3 regions of the Pseudoflavonifractor sp. An176 genome follow, and region 3 is predicted to be linked to each of the others. Evidence: predicted binding sites of a transcription regulator. Region 3 holds the regulator's gene; each other region holds the start of a gene.

What was found. The regulator HrcA, encoded in region 3, represses chaperone genes, less so after heat shock. The targets are predictions, from matches to a motif close to TGTTAGCACTCNNNNNNNNNGAGTGCTAACA.
Region 1: the regulator HrcA is predicted to act here: its motif matches at 3,757-3,787, upstream of B5F12_RS03960 (Hsp20/alpha crystallin family protein).
Region 2: the regulator HrcA is predicted to act here: its motif matches at 2,564-2,594, upstream of htpG (molecular chaperone HtpG).

What each region holds. Positions count from the first base shown of each region.
Region 1 covers NZ_NFKO01000004.1:99,676-106,685, forward strand. Annotated here, with positions in the region: gene B5F12_RS03940 (hypothetical protein) at 261-506, shown strand; gene B5F12_RS03945 (DUF6320 domain-containing protein) at 554-1,252, opposite strand; gene B5F12_RS03950 (hypothetical protein) at 1,262-2,548, opposite strand; gene B5F12_RS03955 (PH domain-containing protein) at 2,709-3,161, shown strand; gene B5F12_RS03960 (Hsp20/alpha crystallin family protein) at 3,220-3,663, opposite strand; gene B5F12_RS03965 (LamG-like jellyroll fold domain-containing protein) at 3,904-7,010, opposite strand, start outside.
Region 2 covers NZ_NFKO01000005.1:21,959-28,968, forward strand. Annotated here, with positions in the region: gene rlmH (23S rRNA (pseudouridine(1915)-N(3))-methyltransferase RlmH) at 1-132, opposite strand, end outside; gene B5F12_RS04295 (MBL fold metallo-hydrolase) at 137-907, opposite strand; gene B5F12_RS04300 (UDP-N-acetylglucosamine 1-carboxyvinyltransferase) at 980-2,278, opposite strand; gene htpG (molecular chaperone HtpG) at 2,619-4,529, shown strand; gene B5F12_RS04310 (substrate-binding domain-containing protein) at 4,641-6,653, shown strand; gene B5F12_RS04315 (SIR2 family protein) at 6,921-7,010, shown strand, end outside.
Region 3 covers NZ_NFKO01000044.1:5,213-12,222, forward strand. Annotated here, with positions in the region: gene dnaK (molecular chaperone DnaK) at 1-771, opposite strand, end outside; gene grpE (nucleotide exchange factor GrpE) at 827-1,381, opposite strand; gene hrcA (heat-inducible transcriptional repressor HrcA) at 1,388-2,455, opposite strand; gene B5F12_RS10995 (glycosyltransferase family 39 protein) at 2,731-4,746, shown strand; gene B5F12_RS11000 (PHP domain-containing protein) at 4,932-5,738, shown strand; gene rpiB (ribose 5-phosphate isomerase B) at 5,757-6,200, shown strand; gene B5F12_RS11010 (Fic family protein) at 6,355-6,972, opposite strand; gene B5F12_RS11015 (hypothetical protein) at 6,965-7,010, opposite strand, start outside.

The DNA.
Region 1 (7,010 bases), on a different contig from region 3:
ACCCAAACAAAGACAGCTAGCTCACACATATCTTAGTCTAATTCCTTCACATACTTGTTAAGATCAAAAATGCGTCTATATCAAATGCAGGCCCCCCAACTTCCCACCAGCCCAAATGGCTAGGGGAATCCTGGAGCGCCTGCATTTTTATCTATTTAACTGCAGTTAATCCCGCCGCCCACTCTGTTGCGGAAACCTCCCAGGCCCTCGCCCAGGCTCTGGAGCTGTGGCCGTACAACCAGTACACCGCCCTGTGGCAGGTGGCAGTCCACAACCGGGACGCCCAGGAGGCCCTCACCCGGTTGGAGCAGATGCTGGAGACCCTGGAGCAGCCCTGGCAGCTGGGGGACACGGTGCTGTACCGCCGCATGGCCCCCCAGGCCAAGGAGTTCCAGCCCGGGGAGCTGCGGGCCCTTCTGCTGGGCCAGCTGGAGCAGGACCCGGACCTCAGTTGGCTGCGGGACCACCCCCGGGCCCAGGCCCTTCTCCAACGCGTTCATCCATGAGGAAACCCCCGGCGGCTCCGTGCTTGAGCCGCCGGGGGTCTTGTGTTTTAGAAGTGGAATCTCCGCCGCACCTCCCGGCGCAAATCCGGCCGATACCGGATAATCAGCAGAGGCACCATGAGGGTCACCCCCACCACCGCCACCACCAGGGACCACATGGGCCGATAGCCGCCCAAAAACAGGTCAATGCACAGCTCCAGCCACAGCATCAGCACCACGCAGCTGCCCAGCACCAGCATACACCGGCTCAAAATGGACCGCAGGGGGAGGATATACCACAAAAACAGGATGACCACCGAGCACCCCCACCAGATGGGCAGGGCCAGCCGTCCCAGCCAGCTGCCCCCATGCACCGCCATAGCGATGACCCAGAGGAAGCCCGCCACCGCCAGCAGGTCCAGCCCCACCAGGAAGATGGAGTGCAACGAGCGCAGCAGCAGCGGGAGCACCGTCCACACCCACAGCATGGCGCAGGCCCCCGCCACAATGGCGGACCAGGGCATCCCCCGCCACCAAAACAGCAGGTTGAGCACCACACAGCACAGGCCCACCACCCCGTACAGAGCGGAGAGCAGCACCGCCACCTCTCTGTGATTTACCGGCTCCACCTCCCGCCGCTCCACGGGGAAGTTGGGGGGAATGGTGGTGTCCACCGGGCACACCGGATTGACCACCGGGGTCTGGCACAGGGGACAGCGGGCGGCGTCCTTGTCCAGCTCCACCCCGCAGTTGACACAGTATGACATGGCCTGTCTTCACTCCCTTCGATTGGATGTAATCTTCACGTGGAGCCCATCCTGCACCAGCGTGCGGAAGAAGTCCCGCTCCACGTCCGTCTCCTTCACCGTCCCGGCAAAGGTGATCTCCATCATGTCTCCGTAGCTGATGGAGGCGCAGTTTACCCGGGGGGTGTAGGACTGGCCCAGCACCACCTCCATGTGCTGGATGTGGGGCTCCATCTCTTTGGGCACCCGGAACGCCCCAGGGTTAGTATACGTGGTGGAATAGGGGCGGTTGCCCGCCAGACGGTACCCCAAATCCACGGCAAAGTTCTTCACCGGTACCGGAATGAGCTGGAGGGGCAAAAACCGCTGGAGAAACACGTTGCGGGTGATGACTCCCTGCATCTCCTGGCGGGTGATGTGCAGCCGCATATGGTGATGCACCTGGGAGATGATCTCCTCCAAGGTGTAGTCCCCCAGCTCCGGGTCAATGGAGGGGCGCACCGTGAGAATAAAATTGCGCATGGTGCGGGTGGGAAAATAGGGGCGCAGGTTGATGGGGATGGCCAGAGCCACTGGCAGCTCCCGCCGCCGCCCCTCCCGGCGCTGGCGGGCCAGAATGGACTGGATGAGCACAGCGGCCAGATACTCGGTGATGGAGGCCCCATGGCCCTTGGCCACCTGGTGCAGAGCCTGCACCGACACAAAGCCCATGGTGACGTTGAGGGTGTAGAAGGGCTCTGGGGTTCCGGTACAGGGGTAGGCCTTGGGCTCGGACTTGCCCAGCCGCACCCGGGACCGGGCGTACCGGGCGTAGGCGTCCTCCCACTCCTGGGGGTCCGGGGCCTCGTCCACGTCCAGAATCCCCTCCTCATTGGGGATCTCCTCCCCCATCTCCCGTAAGTACACCGCCAACAGGGTCTTAAACAGCACCAGCGCCCCGCCGCCGTCGGCCAGGGCGTGGAACACCTCCATGGAAATGCGGTGGCGGTAGTAGAAAAACCGGATGAGCTGGTCCTTGTTCTGAAAATACACCGGCTGACAGGGGTTTTGAATGTCCGGCTGCAAAAAAGGCCCGGGGGTGTCGTCCGGCTCGAAGTAGTACCAGAATACCCCCTTGCGGATTTTCACATGGAAGCCGGGGAACCGGGGCATGGTGCGGTCGATGGCCCGCTGGAGGGCCTGGGGGTCCACCTCCTGGGTCATGACGGCGGAGAAGCGGTACACCGCCGAATAGGTGCCGCTCTGGATGGCAGAGTACATCATGGCGGCGTTATCCAGCTGAAACCAGCCCTTGTCCTGTCCTCTCCGCCTAACCATACTCCACCCCCCTTTCGTTTGTTTTATTATAATACGCCCTTTTGACCGTGGCAATACCGCAAAACCTGCCGACTGCGTTGACACCCACCCGCTCCGCCTGTTACAATGGCCTCACAGGCGGCTCCTACGCCGTCAATTCCTCTCAAGGGGGTTTTTACAAATGGGACTCATCAATAAACTGGGCGGCTCCATGCTGCAAGGGATGGCTGGCAACCTCAACGAGGTCTCCCCCGAGGCCCTGAACCAGGAGTTTGGCATGTATCTCATGGACGGCGAGACCATCGCCATGGGCTTCCGGCTCATCCGGGACGTGGTGATCTTCACCGACAAGCGCATCATCGACTTTGACAAGCAGGGCGCCACCGGCGTGAAAATGCGGGTGGACTCCATCAACCTGAGCACCATCATCCACGTCTCTGCGGAGACGGCGGGCTTTGGCGCCGACGACAGCGAGATCAATGTCCACTACATCGCCTCCCCCTACTTCAAGTGCAGCGGCGGCGTGGAAGTGGCGGAAAAGAAGTTCGAGTTCCCCAAGAAATACAACATCCAGCCCCTGTACAAGTACTTGCAGGAGATCGCCTATCACAACCACGAGACCCTGAACCACTAAACAGCAAAAAACACCCCGGAGAACTTCGTTCTCCGGGGTGTTCTGCACTTTCTGAGGTTTAGCCGATGGCAATGGTGGTGCTTCTGGGCAGCTCCTTCTTCACATGCTTGGGCATGGACAGCTTGAGGATACCGTCCTCATACTTGGCGGAGATGTCCTGGGGCTCCACATCTCCCACGTAGAAGCTGCGGCTGCAGGCGCCTACATACCGCTCCTGGCGGATGTACTTGCCCTTCTTGTCTTCCTCGTCCTTATCCAGACCCTTGGCGGCCTGGATGGTCAGATAGCCGTCCTTCAGGTCCACCTGGATTTCGTCCTTCTTGAACCCGGGCAGATCCACGTCCAGCTCATAGCTGTTCTCGGTCTCCCGCACGTCGGTCTTCATCAAGTTCTTGGCGTGCTTGCCGTACAGAGGGTTGCGGCCGTTCCACACGGGGAACATCCCAAAGTCATCACCAAAGAAATCATCAAACAAATTCTCACCAAAAATGCTGGGCAACATAAGTCATTCCTCCATTCGTTGCATTCATTGATGCCCTGCGGGAGAAGCTCTTTCGAGCCCCTCTTTTTGGAACAATTATGTTATAACACCGTCAATTGGCACTGTCAAGGCGAGAGTACTAATGTTTACATGTTATGTGATGTTTGTTCATAAAATATGCGATTTCTCCCGGTGGGCTCACCGCACTCTCCCATTCGCTCAAAAAAGCACGGCCAGCTGGCCGTGCTTTTTCGTTCGGAATTAGCTGCGGCGCTTACGGCTCACATAGGCCACACCCGCCAGCAGGCTCACCGAACCCAGGAGCGTGGCCACGTACACCATCATCTGGGCGGGGTCGCCAGTCTGAGGTACACGGTCGGGCTTCTGGGTAGCCTGGGGCTTGTCGGTGGCCTCAGGCTCCTGAGACGTTTCGGGCTGATCCGAGGGCTGTGTCTCCCCCTGGGCAGTGAGGCCTTCCATGGCGCTCTGGAGCGCAGCCACAGCGGCGTCCACCGTCTTCTGGTCCTCCTCGGACAGAGTGGCGTCGGCCATCACCGCCTGGGCATTGGCCAGAGCCGAGCGGAAGGTGGCCACGGACTGGGCGGTGTAGCCGGTGAGGTCCATGCCCTCAGCCTTACCGATGAGGCCTTCCAGGATGTCCTTGTTGGCCTTGAAACGCTGGGCCAAAATGGCGTCCAGCAGGGCGTCGGTGGCGTTGTCCACGTCCTCCTGCATGGCGTCGCCGCTGGCGGCCACGTTCTTGGCCGCTGCCAAAGCGTCCACCAGCTGCTGCCAGTTGGTCTCCACGTACTTGTCGGCCTGGTCCATCATGGCCTCAGCGCGCTGGATGACCAGGTTGAGCATGGTCTTGTCGCCCTGAGTCAGGCCCAGCCCCCAAATCCCATTGAGCAGGTTGTCCCAAGCGGTATTCACCTGGTCCTGCGTGGCGTTCTTATCTTCCATTACGGCCTTGGCCTCAGTGAGAGCCTTCTCAAAGGCAGCCTTGGCGGAGTCGGTGACACCAATGGTGTCCAGACCCTCGGCGTAAGCGATGGTCTTCTCCAGCAGGGTCTTGTTCACCTCGCTGGGCTCAGGCGCCTCCACCAGGGCCTCCATGGCCTGGGTCAGAGCCATCACCGCAGCGTCCACCTCCGCCTGAGTGGCCTGGGCATTGTCCAGCACCGCCTGAGCCGCTTCCATGGCCTTCTCCACCCCTGCAAAGCTGTCGGCGGTGTAGTCCTCAGCCTGGAGGGCACGGGCCTGGGCCAAGGTCTGCTCCAGCTGGGTCTTGTCCACCACCTGGGCAGGCACCTTCACCACCGCAAAGGCGTGGGCGGGAAGGTTGACCACCGGCACACTGCCCAGCTCCACAGTCTCGGTTTCCACGTGTACCTTGTCCGGGTCCTCCGGGGTGTTCTCGTCTGCAATGCCATCGGTGGCCAGGTACTGGACCTCCACCGACCGCCCAGCCAGGTCCATGCCCGGAATCTCCAGCTGAATGTTGTAGTCGTTGAGGCGATCCACGTTCACCATGGCCAGATAGACATTGCCCTGGTCATCCTTGCTGGCCAGTACCGACACCGCTGTGACGTTGTTCTGGGTCTTGGGGGAGTCCATCTGGGTGCTAACCACATGGTCGCCAAATCCGGAATTGAGCATTTGGAACACATGGGCAGAGGGGGTGGAGAAGTAGGTAAACTCACCCTCTCCGGTGGTGGTACTCGCTCCCTCCTGGGGCACCACCTGAATTACCGCCTGCTGGGTGGGGCCCAGGGAGTCGGCCTCATCCTGATACCAGTCGGACAGGCAATGCTTCTGGATGTAGGGGCTGCCTAGATTCACATATTCCATCATTACCTTGGCAATGTACAGGGCATGGGTCTGGGAGCGCACCTGGGACTCGGTGTTGTAGTGGATGCCAAACTCGCTGACCACGGGCACCTTGCCCTCGGGCAGCTTGGAGGCGAAATTCTTCACCGGGTTGACACCGCTGCCCTCGGTCTTGAGCATGGCGTTGTCATAGAACTCCTCGGGGGTGCTGCCGCTCACGGTGCCGGAATAGGGGTGGACCACTACGCCATCATACAGGTCGTTGTAGCCACCTGCGGCCATCTTGTTGACAAAGCCCTCGGTCTCATAGCCTGCGTAGACAAAAATCTCCTGGTCGGTGCCGCTGAGGTGGTTGATCTCGTCCATGGTATCCCGCATGGCCTGGGATACGTCCACGAAACCGTCCCGGTCCACGCTGTAGGTGGCGTAGATGTTCTGTCCCTTGGGGGGAATCTTGCCGTGCACGCCGTCACCGAACTGGATGGAGCCGTTGGCGTAGTTGACCACACAGTGGGTGTCCTCAGGCCCGGAACTCTCCAGGCTGTCCACCACGGTCCACTCTGCCGGGTTGTCGTCCGGCCCCACAAAGACCCGGACACCGTCGTTGACCGCCCGGAAGTCGGGGTCATCCACAATTTTCCCATCCTCACCCATGATTCCGGGGTTCAGATTGGCATAGCGCAGGAAGCGCACCAAGTTGGCGCTGCCGTCGGACCGAGAGGCCACCTTGTTCCAGTCCTCCTCGTCCACGGTGTACCGCTTGTTGATGTTGGCCACGCCGCCGTTGATGTAAGCGTTTTCACGGCCGCCGTCCACATACAGAGTCCAGTAGCCCTGGGAATAGACGCCATCATCTCTCTGGGCATCGGGGCCCAGGTGCATCTCGTTGCCGATTTCAAAATAGCGTACGTTGTAGGGTTCCACATGGCCATTGGCCGCCCGGACATCCGCCCAGGCAATGCCGCCGTTGGGGTTGGTGCCCACCTCGGCATTCATATACTCCACCAGGTCGGCGGCGTCCTGCGCACTGCCACGGCCCAGGCTGTAGACATAGATCATCTCAGAGCCCATTTCATCGGCAAAATCTGCGGCCTCGCCCAAGCCAAAATTGGGGGCGATGCCGGTCTGATTGCCGCTGTTATACAGGCCATGGATCTGATTTTTCCGGCTCTCCTTGTCTCCCAGGGTGGTTCTCCAGTTGAACAGGTTGGAGATGGTGCCGCCGGGGTAGCGGATGGAGCCGAAGCCCGCCTGCTGATACAGCGCAGCGAACTCCTCGTTCATCTTCATGGTCTCGGAATCAAAGGTACCGTAACCATTGTAGGAGTAGCGGTGATTGATGCCAAAGATGCTGTCAGCATCAATGTCCCGCTGGATGTCGTCCAGATTCACCGTCAGTTTCAGGGGCATGGCGGCCCGATAGTTGGCAATGGCCTCCTCCAGGGCGGCACAGGCCGCCTTCATCTGGGCCAAGTCTGCGGTGAGGTCCGCCCCGTCCAACGCCTGTTTCAGGGCCACCGCCACGGCATCATCCTGGT
Region 2 (7,010 bases), on a different contig from region 3:
CAGCCGCTCCTCGGGCAGCTCGGTGACGGTGAGGCGGCAGTATCCGCCCAGACGCTTGGCATATTCCGCCGCTGCCTCCAGGTAAAACTTCTCCTTCATCTTGCCCACGCAGATGATATGTACACTCACCATGTCCTCACACCTCCATCCACGCCGAGGCCTCGCTGCGGGGCGCTACGCACAGCTCCACCTGCTGCTCTCCAATCCCCGCCTGGGCCGCCAGTTTGGCGGTGGCGGGCTGGTTGTTCTCCTTGGACAGATGGGCCAGCACCACTTGCCGGGTGCCTCGCTCCACCGCCCAGCGGGTGAGCTGGGCTCCCACCTGATTGGACAGGTGGCCCCGCTGCCCTGCAATGCGGCTTTTTAAGTATTCCGGGTAGGGGCCTGTGCGCAGCATCTCCGGGTCGTAGTTATACTCCGCCACCAGGGTGCTGGCCCCCTGTACCGCCTCCAGTACCGGCTGGGTCACCACACCCAGGTCGGTACAGAAGGTGAGCTTCCGGTCTCCCCGGGTCACAGTGTAGCCCACGGGGCTGACACAGTCGTGGCTGACGGGAAAGCTGCCCACTACCAGGTCCCCCAGGGCAAACCGCTCTCCGGGGTCAAAGACCCGGAACCGGGGCTGCAACTCCGGATTCTTTCGGCAGATCTCCCGGGCTGTCCCCTCGGCGGTGTACAGCTCCACATCCAGCTGGCGGCACAGCACCGGGATGCCGCTGATGTGGTCGCTGTGCTCGTGGGTAATGAGAATGGCGGACAGCTCCCCCGGCTGAATGCCCAGGCTCTTGAGCCCGGTGGTGATGCGCCGGGCGGATACCCCGGCGTCAATGAGGATATGGGTGCTGCCGTCGGTGATGACCGAGCAGTTGCCAGAGGAGCCGCTGGCCACGGTGGCAAACTTCAACAAACTTCTCTCCCTCCCCACAAAAAGCGGCAGCCCCTTGTCGGGACTGCCGCAGTCCATGTGTATCTTTGATGTTTAGCCCGCTGCGTTGGCGTTCTCCACCTGGGGATCAGGCAGGTCCACCACTTCGATCTGGGCCCCAATGCCGGTGAGTTTGGCCACGATGTCCTCGTAGCCCCGCTCCACATGGCGGATGTTGCCCACCTCAGAGACGCCTTGAGCGGCCAGAGCAGCCACCACCAGAGCGGCGCCAGCCCGCAGGTCACAGGCCTCCACCGGGGCGGCCATGAGCTGAGGCACGCCCTCAATGATGGCGATCTTGCCGTCCACCTGAATCTTGGCGCCCATGCGGCGGAACTCCTCGGTATAGCGGAATCGGTTATCCCACACGCCCTCGGTGATGACGCTGGTGCCCTCTGCCAGACAGAGGACGGCGGCGATCTGGGGCTGCATGTCGGTGGGAAAGCCGGGATAGGGCATGGTCTTGATGTTGGCCCGGTGCAGAGGGCCATTGCGGCGGACAATGAGGCTATCGCCGTCCTCTTCCACCTCGACGCCCATCTCCAGCAGCTTGGCGGTGATGCACTCCATGTGCTTGGGGATGATGTTATTCACCCGCACCTCACCGCCTGCGGCGGCCACAGCGGCCATATAGGTGCCCGCCTCGATCTGGTCGGGAATGATGGAGTATTCGCCCCCGTGGAGGTGCTCCACGCCCCGCACCTTGATGACATCGGTGCCGGCGCCGGTGATCTGAGCGCCCATGGAGTTGAGGAAGTTGGCCAGGTCCACGATGTGAGGCTCCTTGGCGGCGTTTTCGATGACCGTGAGCCCATCGGCCAGAGTGGCGGCCAGCATCACGTTCATGGTGGCGCCCACGGTGACCACGTCCAGGTAGATGTGGCTGCCCTTGAGCCGTCCGTCGGGCACCTTGGCGCACATAAAGCCGTTTTTCACTTCCACGTCCGCCCCCAGGGCCCGCAGACCCTTCAGGTGCTGGTCGATGGGTCGGCCGCCAAAGTCACAGCCGCCGGGCAGAGGCACTTCTGCCTGGCCAAAACGCCCCAAAAGCGCGCCAAGCAGGTAATAGCTGGCACGGATTTTACGCCCGGACTCATAGGCCACCGGGCTGTTATGGATGGCGGTGCAGTCCACCTCCACCGTAGAACGGTTGATGGTGCGCACGTTGGCCCCCAGTTCCTGGAGAATATTGAGCATCAAGGTCACATCGCTGATCTGAGGCAGGTTGCCAATGCGGCACACGCCATTGACCAACAGAGCAGCGGGAATGATACCGACAGCGGCATTCTTGGCCCCGCTGATCTCGACTTTGCCGTACAGCGGTCTACCGCCGTGAATGAAATATTTTTTCAAAAAAGACACCTCATAGCGTCCCCAGCCTGGCCGGGTTGGTAATCGCTCCCTGAAATGGGGGCTATCTATATGGAAGAATTCTATCCCTTGGATAGAACGTACAACTTTGCTTTAATGCGCATATATTATAGCATTGCCCCCACCCCATGGCAACCTAAATTTTGTTTCTGCCGGATTTTCTCCTCTTTGCCCATAGTCTCTCCCGTTCAGGGGCTACTATTCTGATAAAGTTTGTGAATTTTTTGTTACACCCCTTGCAAAACATGGGAGTAAGTATTATAGTACAGTTAGCACTCGATCAGTACGAGTGCTAAAACATGCAATTCGAGGTGTACCACTCATGGAGAAAAAACAGTTTCAAGCCGAGTCCAAACGGCTGATGGACCTGATGATCAATTCCATTTATACCCACAAAGAGATCTTCCTGCGTGAGATCATTTCCAACGCCAGCGACGCCATTGATAAGCTGGCCTATCTGGCCCTCAGCGATGGCAGCATTGATGTAAAGCCTTCTGACTTTACCATCACTGTGACACCAGACAAAGAGCACCGCACCCTCACCGTCACCGATAACGGCATCGGCATGACCCAGGAGGAGCTGGAGAACAACCTGGGCACCATCGCCCGCAGCGGCTCTCTGCAGTTCAAGCAGGAGATGGGCAAGGACAACGCCGCCGACATCATCGGCCAGTTTGGCGTGGGGTTCTACTCCGCCTTTATGGTGGCCAAACAGGTCACCGTGCTCACCCGCCGCTTTGGTGAGCAGCAGGCCTACCGCTGGGAGTCCTCCGGCGTGGACGGCTACACCATCACCCCCTGTGAGATGGAGGGCTGGGGCACCCAGGTCATTATGACCATCAAGGACAACACCGAGGAGGAGAACTACGACGAGTATCTGGACAGCAACTATCTCCAGAGCCTCATCAAGAAGTACTCCGACTACATCCGCCACCCCATCCGCATGGTGGTGGAGGACTACCGCATGAAGGAGAAGCCCGCCGACGCCCCCGAGGACTACAAGCCCGAGTGGGAGACGGTGCAGGAGGAGAAGACCATCAACTCCATGGTGCCTCTGTGGCAGCGTCCCCGCTCCAAGGTGGAGCAGGAGGAGTACGACCGCTTCTATCAGGAGAAATTCATGGACTGGCAGGCTCCCCTGGCCACCATCACCACCTCCTCGGAAGGCACCGTCACCTACAAGGCCCTGCTGTTCATCCCCGGCCAGACTCCCTTTGACTTCTACACCCGGGAGTATGAGAAGGGGCTGCAGCTGTACTCCTCCGGCGTGCTCATCATGGACAAGTGCGCCGATCTGCTCCCCGACTGCTTCCGCTTCGTCAAGGGCGTGGTGGACTCCCCCGACTTCTCTCTGAACATCTCCCGTGAGATGCTCCAGCACACTCGTCAGCTGAAGATCATCGCCACCGCTCTGGAGAAGAAGATCAAAAACGAGCTGGCCAAGATGATGAAGGACGACCGGGAGACCTACGAGAAGTTCTGGGCTGCCTTTGGCCGCCAGCTCAAGTACAGCGTGGTGGACCAGTACGGAGCCAAGAAGGACCTGCTGCGGGATCTGCTGCTGTTCGGGTCCACCGCCTCGGACAAGCTCACCTCTCTGGCGGAGTATGTGGAGCGGATGAAGGAGGGCCAGGAGTATATCTACTACGTCTGCGCTGACTCCGCCGCCCAAGCCGCCTCCCTGCCCCAGGTGGAGCGTGTGGCCGACCGTGGCTTCGAGATTCTCTGCCTCACCGAAGAGGTGGACGAGTTTGTCATGCAGGCTCTGGCCGAGGTGGACGGCAAGAAAATCAAGTCCGTGTCCGACCCCGACGCCCTGCCTGAGACCGACGAGGAGAAGGCCCAGCAGGAGAAGCAGGCCGAAGAGAGCAAAGCTGTGCTGGACTTCGTCAAGGAGACCCTGGGGGACAAGATCAAGGAGGCCCGCATCTCCAAGATCCTCAAGTCCGCCCCTGTGTGCATGACCGCCGACGGCCCCATGTCCCTGGAGATGGAGAAGTATTTCTCCCGCATGGAGGGCGCCCAGGCCGGCACGATGAAGGCGGAGCGCGTGCTGGAGCTCAACCCCAACTCCGACGCCTTTGCCGCTCTGCGCACCGCTGTGGACAGCGGCGACAAAGAGAAGGCCGCCACCTACGTGCAGGTGCTCTACCACCAGGCCCTGCTCATTGCAGGCCTGCCCATTGAGGATGCCGCCGCTTACACCCAGCTGGTGTGCTCCCTGATGAAGTAACCTTCTACTCCTCTTAAAGCCCCTGCCTCCCTATGAGGCGGGGGCTTTTCTTATGCTCCAGGTGTGGTATAGTATAGGTAATAACCCATCAAGTTTCCCAAGGAGGTGCCTATGAAGCCCCGGAACACTGCCGCCCTACTCTCCGTAGCCCTGCTGTTTTCCCTGTCTGCCTGCAAGTCTCTCAATCTCCAGGCCACGCCCGCTCCCACCCCTACTCCAAAACCCCTCACCTTCACCTGGGAGAACTTTCCCCGTCTGGACGGCTCTGCCGAGACCGTCCCCCTGGCCCAAAGTCTGGCCGGGGTGATGCTGGATGAGTTTCCCCTGATGCCCCTGAACCTGACCAACTTCTCCGGCACAGACCAGGCCTTTCAACGGCTCCAGTCTGGAAAGAGTAATCTGCTTCTGGTCTCCGACCCTCCGCAGGAGATTCTGGACCAGTTGGGACAGGAGGGGTGCGACATTCAAATGGAGGAGCTGGCCACCGACGGACTGGTGTTTGTGGTCCACGCCGACAACCCGGTGGATTCCCTCACCATCGACCAGCTCCGGGACATCTATACCGGAACCATCACCAACTGGAAGGAGGTAGGCGGTGAGGATGCAGAGATTCTCCCCTTCCAAAGTCTCACCGACACCGGAAGTCAGGCCCTGATGGACCGCTTGGTGATGGATGGACAGGAGATGACCGAATTCCCCACGGACTACACCGACTACATGACTGGGATGGAGGAAGGGCAGAAGAGTTTTGACTACTCCCCCAATGCCATCGGCTACACCCTCTACCGCCACACCCAGGACCTGGCGGAGGTTCCGGGGTTGAAGGTGGTGGAGGTAAACGGCGTGTCCCCCTCTGCCCAGACCGTCAGTGACCACACCTACCCCCTGAGCACCACCTACTATGTGGTTATGTCTGCCCAGCAGGACCCGGACACCCCCACCTATGCCCTGTACCACTGGCTACTCAGTACCCAAGGACAGCGACTGCTGGAGGGCTGTGCCTCTGTAAGCCAGAAGGAAGAGGACGGTTCCGGCTACGCCATCACCACCCACTGGGAGAGGCTGGAGCCCATCGACACTCCCAATGCCCAGCGGTGCTATGAGAGCTATACCGACCATCTCATCCCCTCGGAGGAGTACGGCTCCCTGGTGCCCTACATCGGTGGCCGTGTCCACACCAATGCCGAGGGCAACTGGCTGTATGGACTGGCCACCCGAGACGGTGTCATCGTCACCGACCCGGTGTTCGACGATGCCATGAATTTGAGGAGCACACCCATGCCCTGGACGGGCACCTCTTCTCCTGACATGCTATTGCTGACCACCAAAGACCAAACCCAGACCCAGCTGGGCCTGGCCGCCTCCGACGGCAGCTGGTACACGGGGCAGATCTTTCAGGGGCTCTTATGCTCCTATGAGCTGGGCGCCCTTATGATCTCCCAGACAGGCGATTTGGTGATGGTGTCGCCCGATGGCACCCAATCCCCCTTCCACCTCAGTGAGAACGTGAGCCTCCCCACCCTCTACCCCACCATGGACTGGCCCTATATGGCCTGGTCCACCGATGAGAGTACAACGACCTTGGATGTCTATCTGGACCTGCGGGACGGCACGGTATATCACCAGGCCCCCGCCGACTTTCAGCCCGCTGATTTCCCGGATGGAGGCGGCTATTTCGTAGGTGGCCGGTTTCAGCTGGAGGGGACCACCCTCACCATCTACCCCGACCACGGGGACTCCCACACGTTTGATGTGGGAGAGGACTGTACCCGGGTGGACATAAACGGAGACCGGGTGCTGCTGTTCTATGACACCACCCCCGAATCCTTCCGGCTCGCCGATTGGAACGGAAATATTCTCCTCTCCGGCGAAGACTTCACCCCCTACTTCCTCACCTATGGTGACATCGACACCCCCTCCCTGTTCACTTATAATAGTGGCCATGCTGAAAATATCGCCGCCAACTCCCTGGTGTTGGACCGGGATGGAAACCCGCTCTTCACCACCCAGGGCAGCCAGGTGATACAATACGGAGACCGGCTACTCTACGCCACCCAGGGCCACTACATCCTCAGCGACCTGTCCGGGAACGCCCTCTTATGTCTGCCACGGCTGGACCAATGAGTCTTATGCCTCCGCCTGAATCAGGCGGAGGCATTTACAACTACTAATAACCATATTTTAGTTCTTCTCAAGCAAAACATCTTGTCCATCATGATATTTTACGATATAATATATATTGTATATCTTTTTATCTCAACTATATACATCAAAGCCACAGCTATTCGGATGTTTATACATCTCACAAGATTGCCGACAAATAAACATTTTTATTTTGTACAATAACTCATCAGACATTTTGCTTATGGTAGAAAATACACGAGGTGGAATATGGGATACAAAGAGAAAATACAAGCAGATACATTTACTCAGATTATGGAACAAAACATAAAGCATCTTGATGATCTTGCAGAAAAAATG
Region 3 (7,010 bases):
GATATAGGGCAGGTTGATGGAGGTGGAAGTCACGCCGGACAGCTCGATCTTGGCCTTCTCGGCGGCCTCCTTCAGGCGCTGCATGGCGACCTTGTCGCCGGTGAGGTCGATGCCCTCGGCCTTCTTGAACTCAGCGGCCATCCAGTCCATGACACACTTATCGAAGTCGTCGCCGCCCAGACGGTTGTTACCAGCGGTGGCCAGCACCTCGATGACGCCGTCGCCGACCTCCAGCACGGACACGTCGAAGGTGCCGCCGCCCAGGTCGTAGACCATAATCTTCTGGTCGCTCTCCTTATCCACACCGTAGGCCAGAGCGGCGGCGGTGGGCTCGTTGATGATACGCTTGACCTCCAGGCCGGCGATCTTACCGGCGTCCTTGGTGGCCTGACGCTGAGCGTCAGTGAAGTAAGCGGGGACGGTGATGACGGCCTCGGAGACGGTCTGGCCCAGGTAAGCCTCGGCGTCCGCCTTCAGCTTCTGGAGGATCATGGCGCTGATCTCCTGGGGCGTGTACTTCTTGCCGTCCACGTCCACCTTGTAGTCGGAACCCATCTCACGCTTGATGGAGATCACGGTGCGGTCGGGGTTGGTGATGGCCTGGCGCTTAGCCACCTGGCCCACCATGCGCTCGCCGTCCTTGGAGAAGGCCACCACAGAGGGAGTGGTGCGGTTACCTTCGGCGTTGGGGATGACGACGGCCTCGCCGCCCTCCATGACGGACACACAAGAGTTAGTCGTACCAAGGTCGATACCAATAATCTTAGACATAATAATTCCTCCTAAATATATGGCAAATATGTTTTTACAAAGGGTAATATATGAATCAGTTGGCCACTTTTACCATGGCAAACCGAATGACCTTATCCCCGCAGGTAAAGCCCTGCTGGAACACTTCCACCACCGTGTTCTCCCCGGCGGCGTCGTCCTCCACATGCATCACGGCATTGTGGCGGTTGGGGTCGAAGGTCTCGCCCAAAGCGGGAATCAGCTCCACACCCAGGCTACTGAGGGCATCCTGAAGACCCTTCATGGTCATCTCCACGCCCTTGGCGTAGGCCTCGTCGGTGGTCTGCTGCTTCAAAGCCCGCTCCAGGTTGTCGTACACCGGAAGGAAGGCGGCCACGGTCTGGGCCTTGGCATTGGTCCAGGCGCTCTCCTTCTCCTTGGCGGTGCGCTTGCGGTAGTTGTCGTACTCGGCGGCCAGGCGCAGGTATTTCTCCTCGGCCTGGGCCAACTGATCATCCGCCTTGGGCGCTCCGGTCTCCGGCTGGTCGGCCTTTGGGGCCTCGGGCTGGGTGTCGGGCTGCGGCTCTTCCACCAGCTCCTCTTTCTCCACCTGGGGCTCCAGGTTTTCCTTGTTCACGTTTTTCTCATCCATGGGGTACTATTCCTCCTTTTCGCCAATGGCTGGGGGAAGTCCGCCCTGCCCTCCAAAGAGCTTGGACAGGCCGTCTGCCACGTAGGACAGCTTGGCGGCCACCTTGGCGTAGTCCATGCGGGTGGGCCCCACCACACCGATGACGCCTTTCATGCCGTCTCCGATGTCGTAGCTGGCCAGCACCACGCTGGTATCCTTTAATTCATCGGCCACGTTCTCGGGCCCAATGAGGATTTTGGTGTTGTCTTCACTGAGGGCGGGCAGGTCCAGCACGTTGGCCAGGGACTGCTCCTCATTGAGGTAGCTCATGAGCTTCTGGGCTTTGTCCACGTCCCGGTACTCCGGGTGGTCTAAAATGTGGCTGGCTCCGGCGGTGTACACCGGGCCGTGCTCCAGGGCGTCCAGCACCTCCATGGCAAAGGACACCACCAGGGAGATGAGGCCGTAGGCACTGCCAGCCGCGTGTTCCGCCACCCGCATCAGTTCGGGAGTCAGCTCCTCCAGGCTCTTGCCCACAAAGGAGGCGTTGAGCAGGGTGGTGAGCATTTGCAGCTGGGGCTGGGACAGGTCGGTGGGCAGGCGGATGAGCTTGTTTTTCACCACGTTACTGTCCGTCATCACCACCACGATGAACGAGTTGGTGTCCACCATGATGAGGTCATAGCGTCGGATGGTGGTGCGCCGCCGCTCCCCCGCCAAGGCAAAGGCGGGATAGTTGGTCAGCTGGGACACCATGCGCCCGGCCTGGTCAATGACCTTGTCCAGCTCCTGCATTTTCAAATGCAGGGCATCGTTGATCTGCTTCGTCTCCTCCAGGCTCAGCCGCTGTTCCTCCATCAGCTCGTTGACGTACAGCCGATACCCCTTGGGGGACGGCACCCGTCCGGCGGAGGTGTGGGGCTGCTCCAGATACCCCATCTCGGTGAGGTCGGAGAGTTCATTTCGAATGGTGGCGGAGGATACCTTTAAATCCGCCAGTTCCAAAATTGCCTTGGAGCCCACCGGCTCGGCGGTGCGGATATAGCTTTCCACCACAGCCCGTAAAATTTTCTTTTTTCGTTCTGTCAGGTCCAAGCGGCATCCTCCTGTTCTCTCGTATTAGCACTCACTATCCCCGAGTGCTAAAGATACTGTACCACCACCCCCGTGAATTGTCAATAGTTCAGTTGTAAATTAAATGTGAATGGAAATGGGGGATAAAACACACAGGGTTTTTTGCAGTATTCCCGGCCGATTGCTAACAATTCCCGGAAGAGCGGGGTAATTTCACATTTGAGTCTTTTCATCAGCGGCCATTCGTAGTAAAATATGTATATCTATGTCTATGTTCACCTAGGAGGTCAACCGCTATGGAGCTTTTCACCGCTGCCACCGCCACGTCCTCCGCCTCTCCCAACCTGTTTGAGCGAATACAGCAGGGTTGGGACAGCGCGGTCACCGGGGTTGGCTGGTTCTTCACCAATCTCTCCCCCGCCTTTGTGTTTGCACTGATGGGGATGGCCATTGTGGTGGCCTTTTTCGTTTACTATTGGTACTGCCTCAAGCCCCGGGCCAACTCCCTGGAGTGGATTGCCATGTCCGAGGCCCAGTCCCGGCGCAAGTCCATGAGTCTCACCCTGCCCTACACCCCCATGGAGCGGTGCGACTGGATTCCCCTGATGTTGGTGACGGTGATCTACGCCATCACCGCCTTCTTCCAGCTGGGCAGTATGTCCGCCCCGGAGTCCTACGTGAAGTTCCAGCAGGGGGACTCCTACACCTTCTCCTTCTCCCAGCCGGTGAAGGTAGATGAGATCTCCTTCTACACCTCTCTGGGCACTGGCACCTACCGTCTGGAGTACACCAACAACGGCTCGGACTGGAAGTGGGTGGACCTGGACCAGAACTACGCCACCTTATTTAAATGGGAGACGGTGGACTTAAACCAGATTCCCGAGGGCATGGACGTGCCCCCGGTGACCCTGGAGGCCACCACCTTCCGCATCACCGCTACCACCGCTGACCGGACAGAAGGCGTGTGGCTGGCCGAGCTGGCCCTGTGGAGTGACGGCGAGCCTCTCATCCCCGACCATGTGGACGTGGGGGCCGAGGCCCTGTTTGACGAGCCGGAGGAGTGGACCACCAAGCAGACCTATAGGAACTCCTCCTACTTTGACGAGATCTACCACCCCCGCACCGCTCTGGAGCATCTGAACAACATCTATCCCTATGAGGTCTCCCACCCGCCCCTGGGCAAGCTCATCATGTCCATTGGCATCGCCCTCTTCGGCATGGTGCCCTTTGGCTGGCGGTTTATGGGGACCCTGTTCGGGGTGCTCATGCTGCCCATTCTCTATGTGTTCCTGAAAAACTTCTTTGGCAAGACCCCGGTGGCCTTCTGCGGCACCTGTCTCTTCGCCTTTGACTTCATGCACCTGGTACAGACCCGTATCGGCACCATAGACACCTACGGGGTGTTCTTCATCCTGGTGTCCTACTACTTTATGTACCGCTGGCTGTGCTGCCCCGTGGGCTCTTCCCTGCGGAAAACCGCTGTGCCCCTGTTCCTGTGCGGACTGTTCTGGGGCATCGGCTGCGCCTGCAAGTGGACGGTGATCTACGCCGGGGCCGGTCTGGCGGTGATGTGGCTGCTGGGCCTGGTGTTCCGGTACCGGGAGTGGAAGCTGGCCCCCCAGGGCTTCGACTTCATCAGCTTCGTGCTGAGCACCACCTCCCTGTCCATCATCTTCTTTGTGCTCCTGCCCTCGGTGATCTACACCGCCTCCTACATCCCCTACGCCACTGCCCAGGGCAATCTCACCTTGGACAACCTGCTGAATGTGATGTGGAGCAACCAGGAGTTCATGCTCTCCTACCACCAGGGCGTCCACTCCACCCACCCCTACCAGTCCAGCTGGTATCAGTGGATTTTTGACGCCCGGCCCATTCTGTACTACCGGGACCTGGATTTGGCCAACACCGAGGGGGTCAAGAGTCTGTTTGCCTCCTTTAACAACCCCCTGGTGTCCTGGGCGGGCCTGCTGGCCTTCTTCGCCGTGCTCATCCAGACCATCCGCCGCAAGTGTGGACGGGGACTGTTCATCCTCATCGCCATTCTCTCTCAGTTCCTGCCCTGGCTGCCCATTGGCCGCACCTTGTTTGCCTATCACTACTTCCCCACCATCCTGTTCCTGGTCTTTGCCATCGCCTATCTGATGAACGACATGCTGGACCGGCACAAGAAGGGGGCCACCCTGGCCGTCTACGGCTTCACCGGGTGCACCGTGGCGGTGTACGCCATCTTCTACCCCGCCCTCACCGGACTGTATATCCCGCTGTGGTACAGCGAGGTGTTCCTGCGTTGGTTCCCCAGCTGGCCTCTATAATCCAAAGAAGTCCAAGGACTTCTTTGGAGAAGGTTTTGCATGGCGGATGTGGCTCGATTTCTTACGAAAAAGTCACCCCATCCGCCATGAGAAGTGTTATTTTCCCGGCACATGTCCGTGAAAATAACGTGATTCCGATTCTTTTCCCGCCTGCGGGCGGGAAAACTCTGCGAGGCTGATTCCCTGTGTATCTCTGTGATTCTCATACCCACACCCGTATTTCCTTTGACAGCACCGCTTCCCTGTCTGACATGATGGCCGCCGCCGTACAGGCGGGGGTCCAGGAGCTGTGCATCACCGACCACTGCGACCTGCTGGACGGGGACGGCAAGCCCACCCTCACCTTCCCCTGGCAAGAGGCTCTGGACCAGTACCACGGCCGGGGAGACGCTCCCCTCACCGTGCGCCTGGGGCTGGAGCTGGGCTCCGCCCCCTACAATCCCCAGGCTGCCCGGGCCATTCTGGCCCAGGCCGGGGAGGAGCTGGACTTTGTGCTGGGCTCCCTCCACAACTGGATTGGGGCGCAGAACAACCAGGATTTCTACTTCACCAACTTCACCGCTGACCCCGGCCTGTGCCGTCAGGCGGTGGAAAACGCCCTCAGCCATACCTGGGCGCTGGTGAAGGAGTACCCGGATTGCTACGACTCCCTGGCCCACATCAACTATCCTCTGCGCTACATGGCCCGGGACGGACAGCACCTGACCCTGGAGCCCTTCCAGGACCAAGTGGAGGAGATTTTCCGCCAAGTAGCCGCCATCGGCCACGCCCTGGAGGTAAACACCTGCCGGGGCATGTCCCTGGAGGAGTGGCTGCCTCTGCTGCGCTGGTTCAAGGACTGCGGGGGCGAGTATGTCACCGTGGGGTCGGATGCCCACCAGCCCGAGCACATGGCCCTGGGAATTCCCGAGGCCCTGGAGCTGCTGCGGGAGGCCGGGTTCTCCCACGTCACCACCTATCAGGGCCGCCGCCCTGTTCTCCACAAACTTTAAGCAAAAGGAGTCCTGAACATGAAAATTTCCATTGGCAGCGATCACGGCGCCTTCGCCATGAAAGAGCACCTCAAGCAGTACCTGACCGAACAGGGCCACCAGGTGGTGGACTGCGGCACCTACTCCACCGACAGCTGCGACTACGCCGATTTTGCCAAGGCTGCCGCCCAGCTGGTGGCCAGCGGCGACTGTGACCGGGGCATTGTCATGTGCACCACCGGCGTGGGCATCTCCATTGCCGCCAACAAGGTCCGGGGCATCCGGTGCGCTCTGTGCAGCGAGCCCTATTCCGCCGAGATGACCCGCCGCCACAACGACGCCAACATGCTGGCCATGGGCGGCGCTCTCATTGGCCCCAACATGGCCGACCGCATTGTGGACGTGTTCCTCAATACCGAGTTTGAGGGCGGCCGCCATGCGCGCCGTGTGGGTAAGATTATGGCCATTGAAAACGAGGCCTAATTTCCCCAAACCATCAAAAAGAGGTGTGAGCTTGGCCCACACCTCTTTCTTTTATTTATGCCATTTGGCTGCCACATACAGGGGCACGAATAGCCCACCCAACAGTACCACCAGCAGGACATACTGTTCCACTTGGGCCCAGAGCTGGCCTTTCTCATGGTTGACTCTTGGTCAAACTGATGCGCAGAATATCTCTCAAGTACGTGGTATCAAACACAGATGCTTCCATCACCTTGAGAAATGTCTGGGTCGGTACCGCCGCCCAATTCACCTCATACCCATTCAGAGCATACAGCTGTCGCATGAATTCCCGTATGGAACGCCCATTGCCTTCCCGGAAGGGGTGGATATAATTCAGCTCTGCAAAATAGTAGGCGCTACGGTCTACCAATGCCTCAAAGGACAGATTTTGGAGATAATCTTCCTCTGCCAATTCTTCCAGCAGCTTGGACAGCTTTGCATTTATCTCTCCATGGGTTAAAAATCGGGTATTTCCTTTCATAATGTCTTCCCGACGAAAGTGCCCGGCAAAGGGATAGACATCTCCCAACAGATACCGATGAATCCGGCACAGATGGTTGGGGGAAAAGCGTCCCTGAATGGGATGGGTCAACAGATCACTTTGGCGAACCGCTGAAATATCCGCCTCCAATTTTTTCAGCGTTTCCATGTCTCTCAAACCAAAGCGATTTTTCAATACGCTGGTACCCCGATAGCAGTACATCGACCCTGCAACGGCATAGACGTCGTATTTTCCAAAGCCCTTATCCATGGGCACGCATCCGCTTGACGCCGTACTCCTTCAACAGT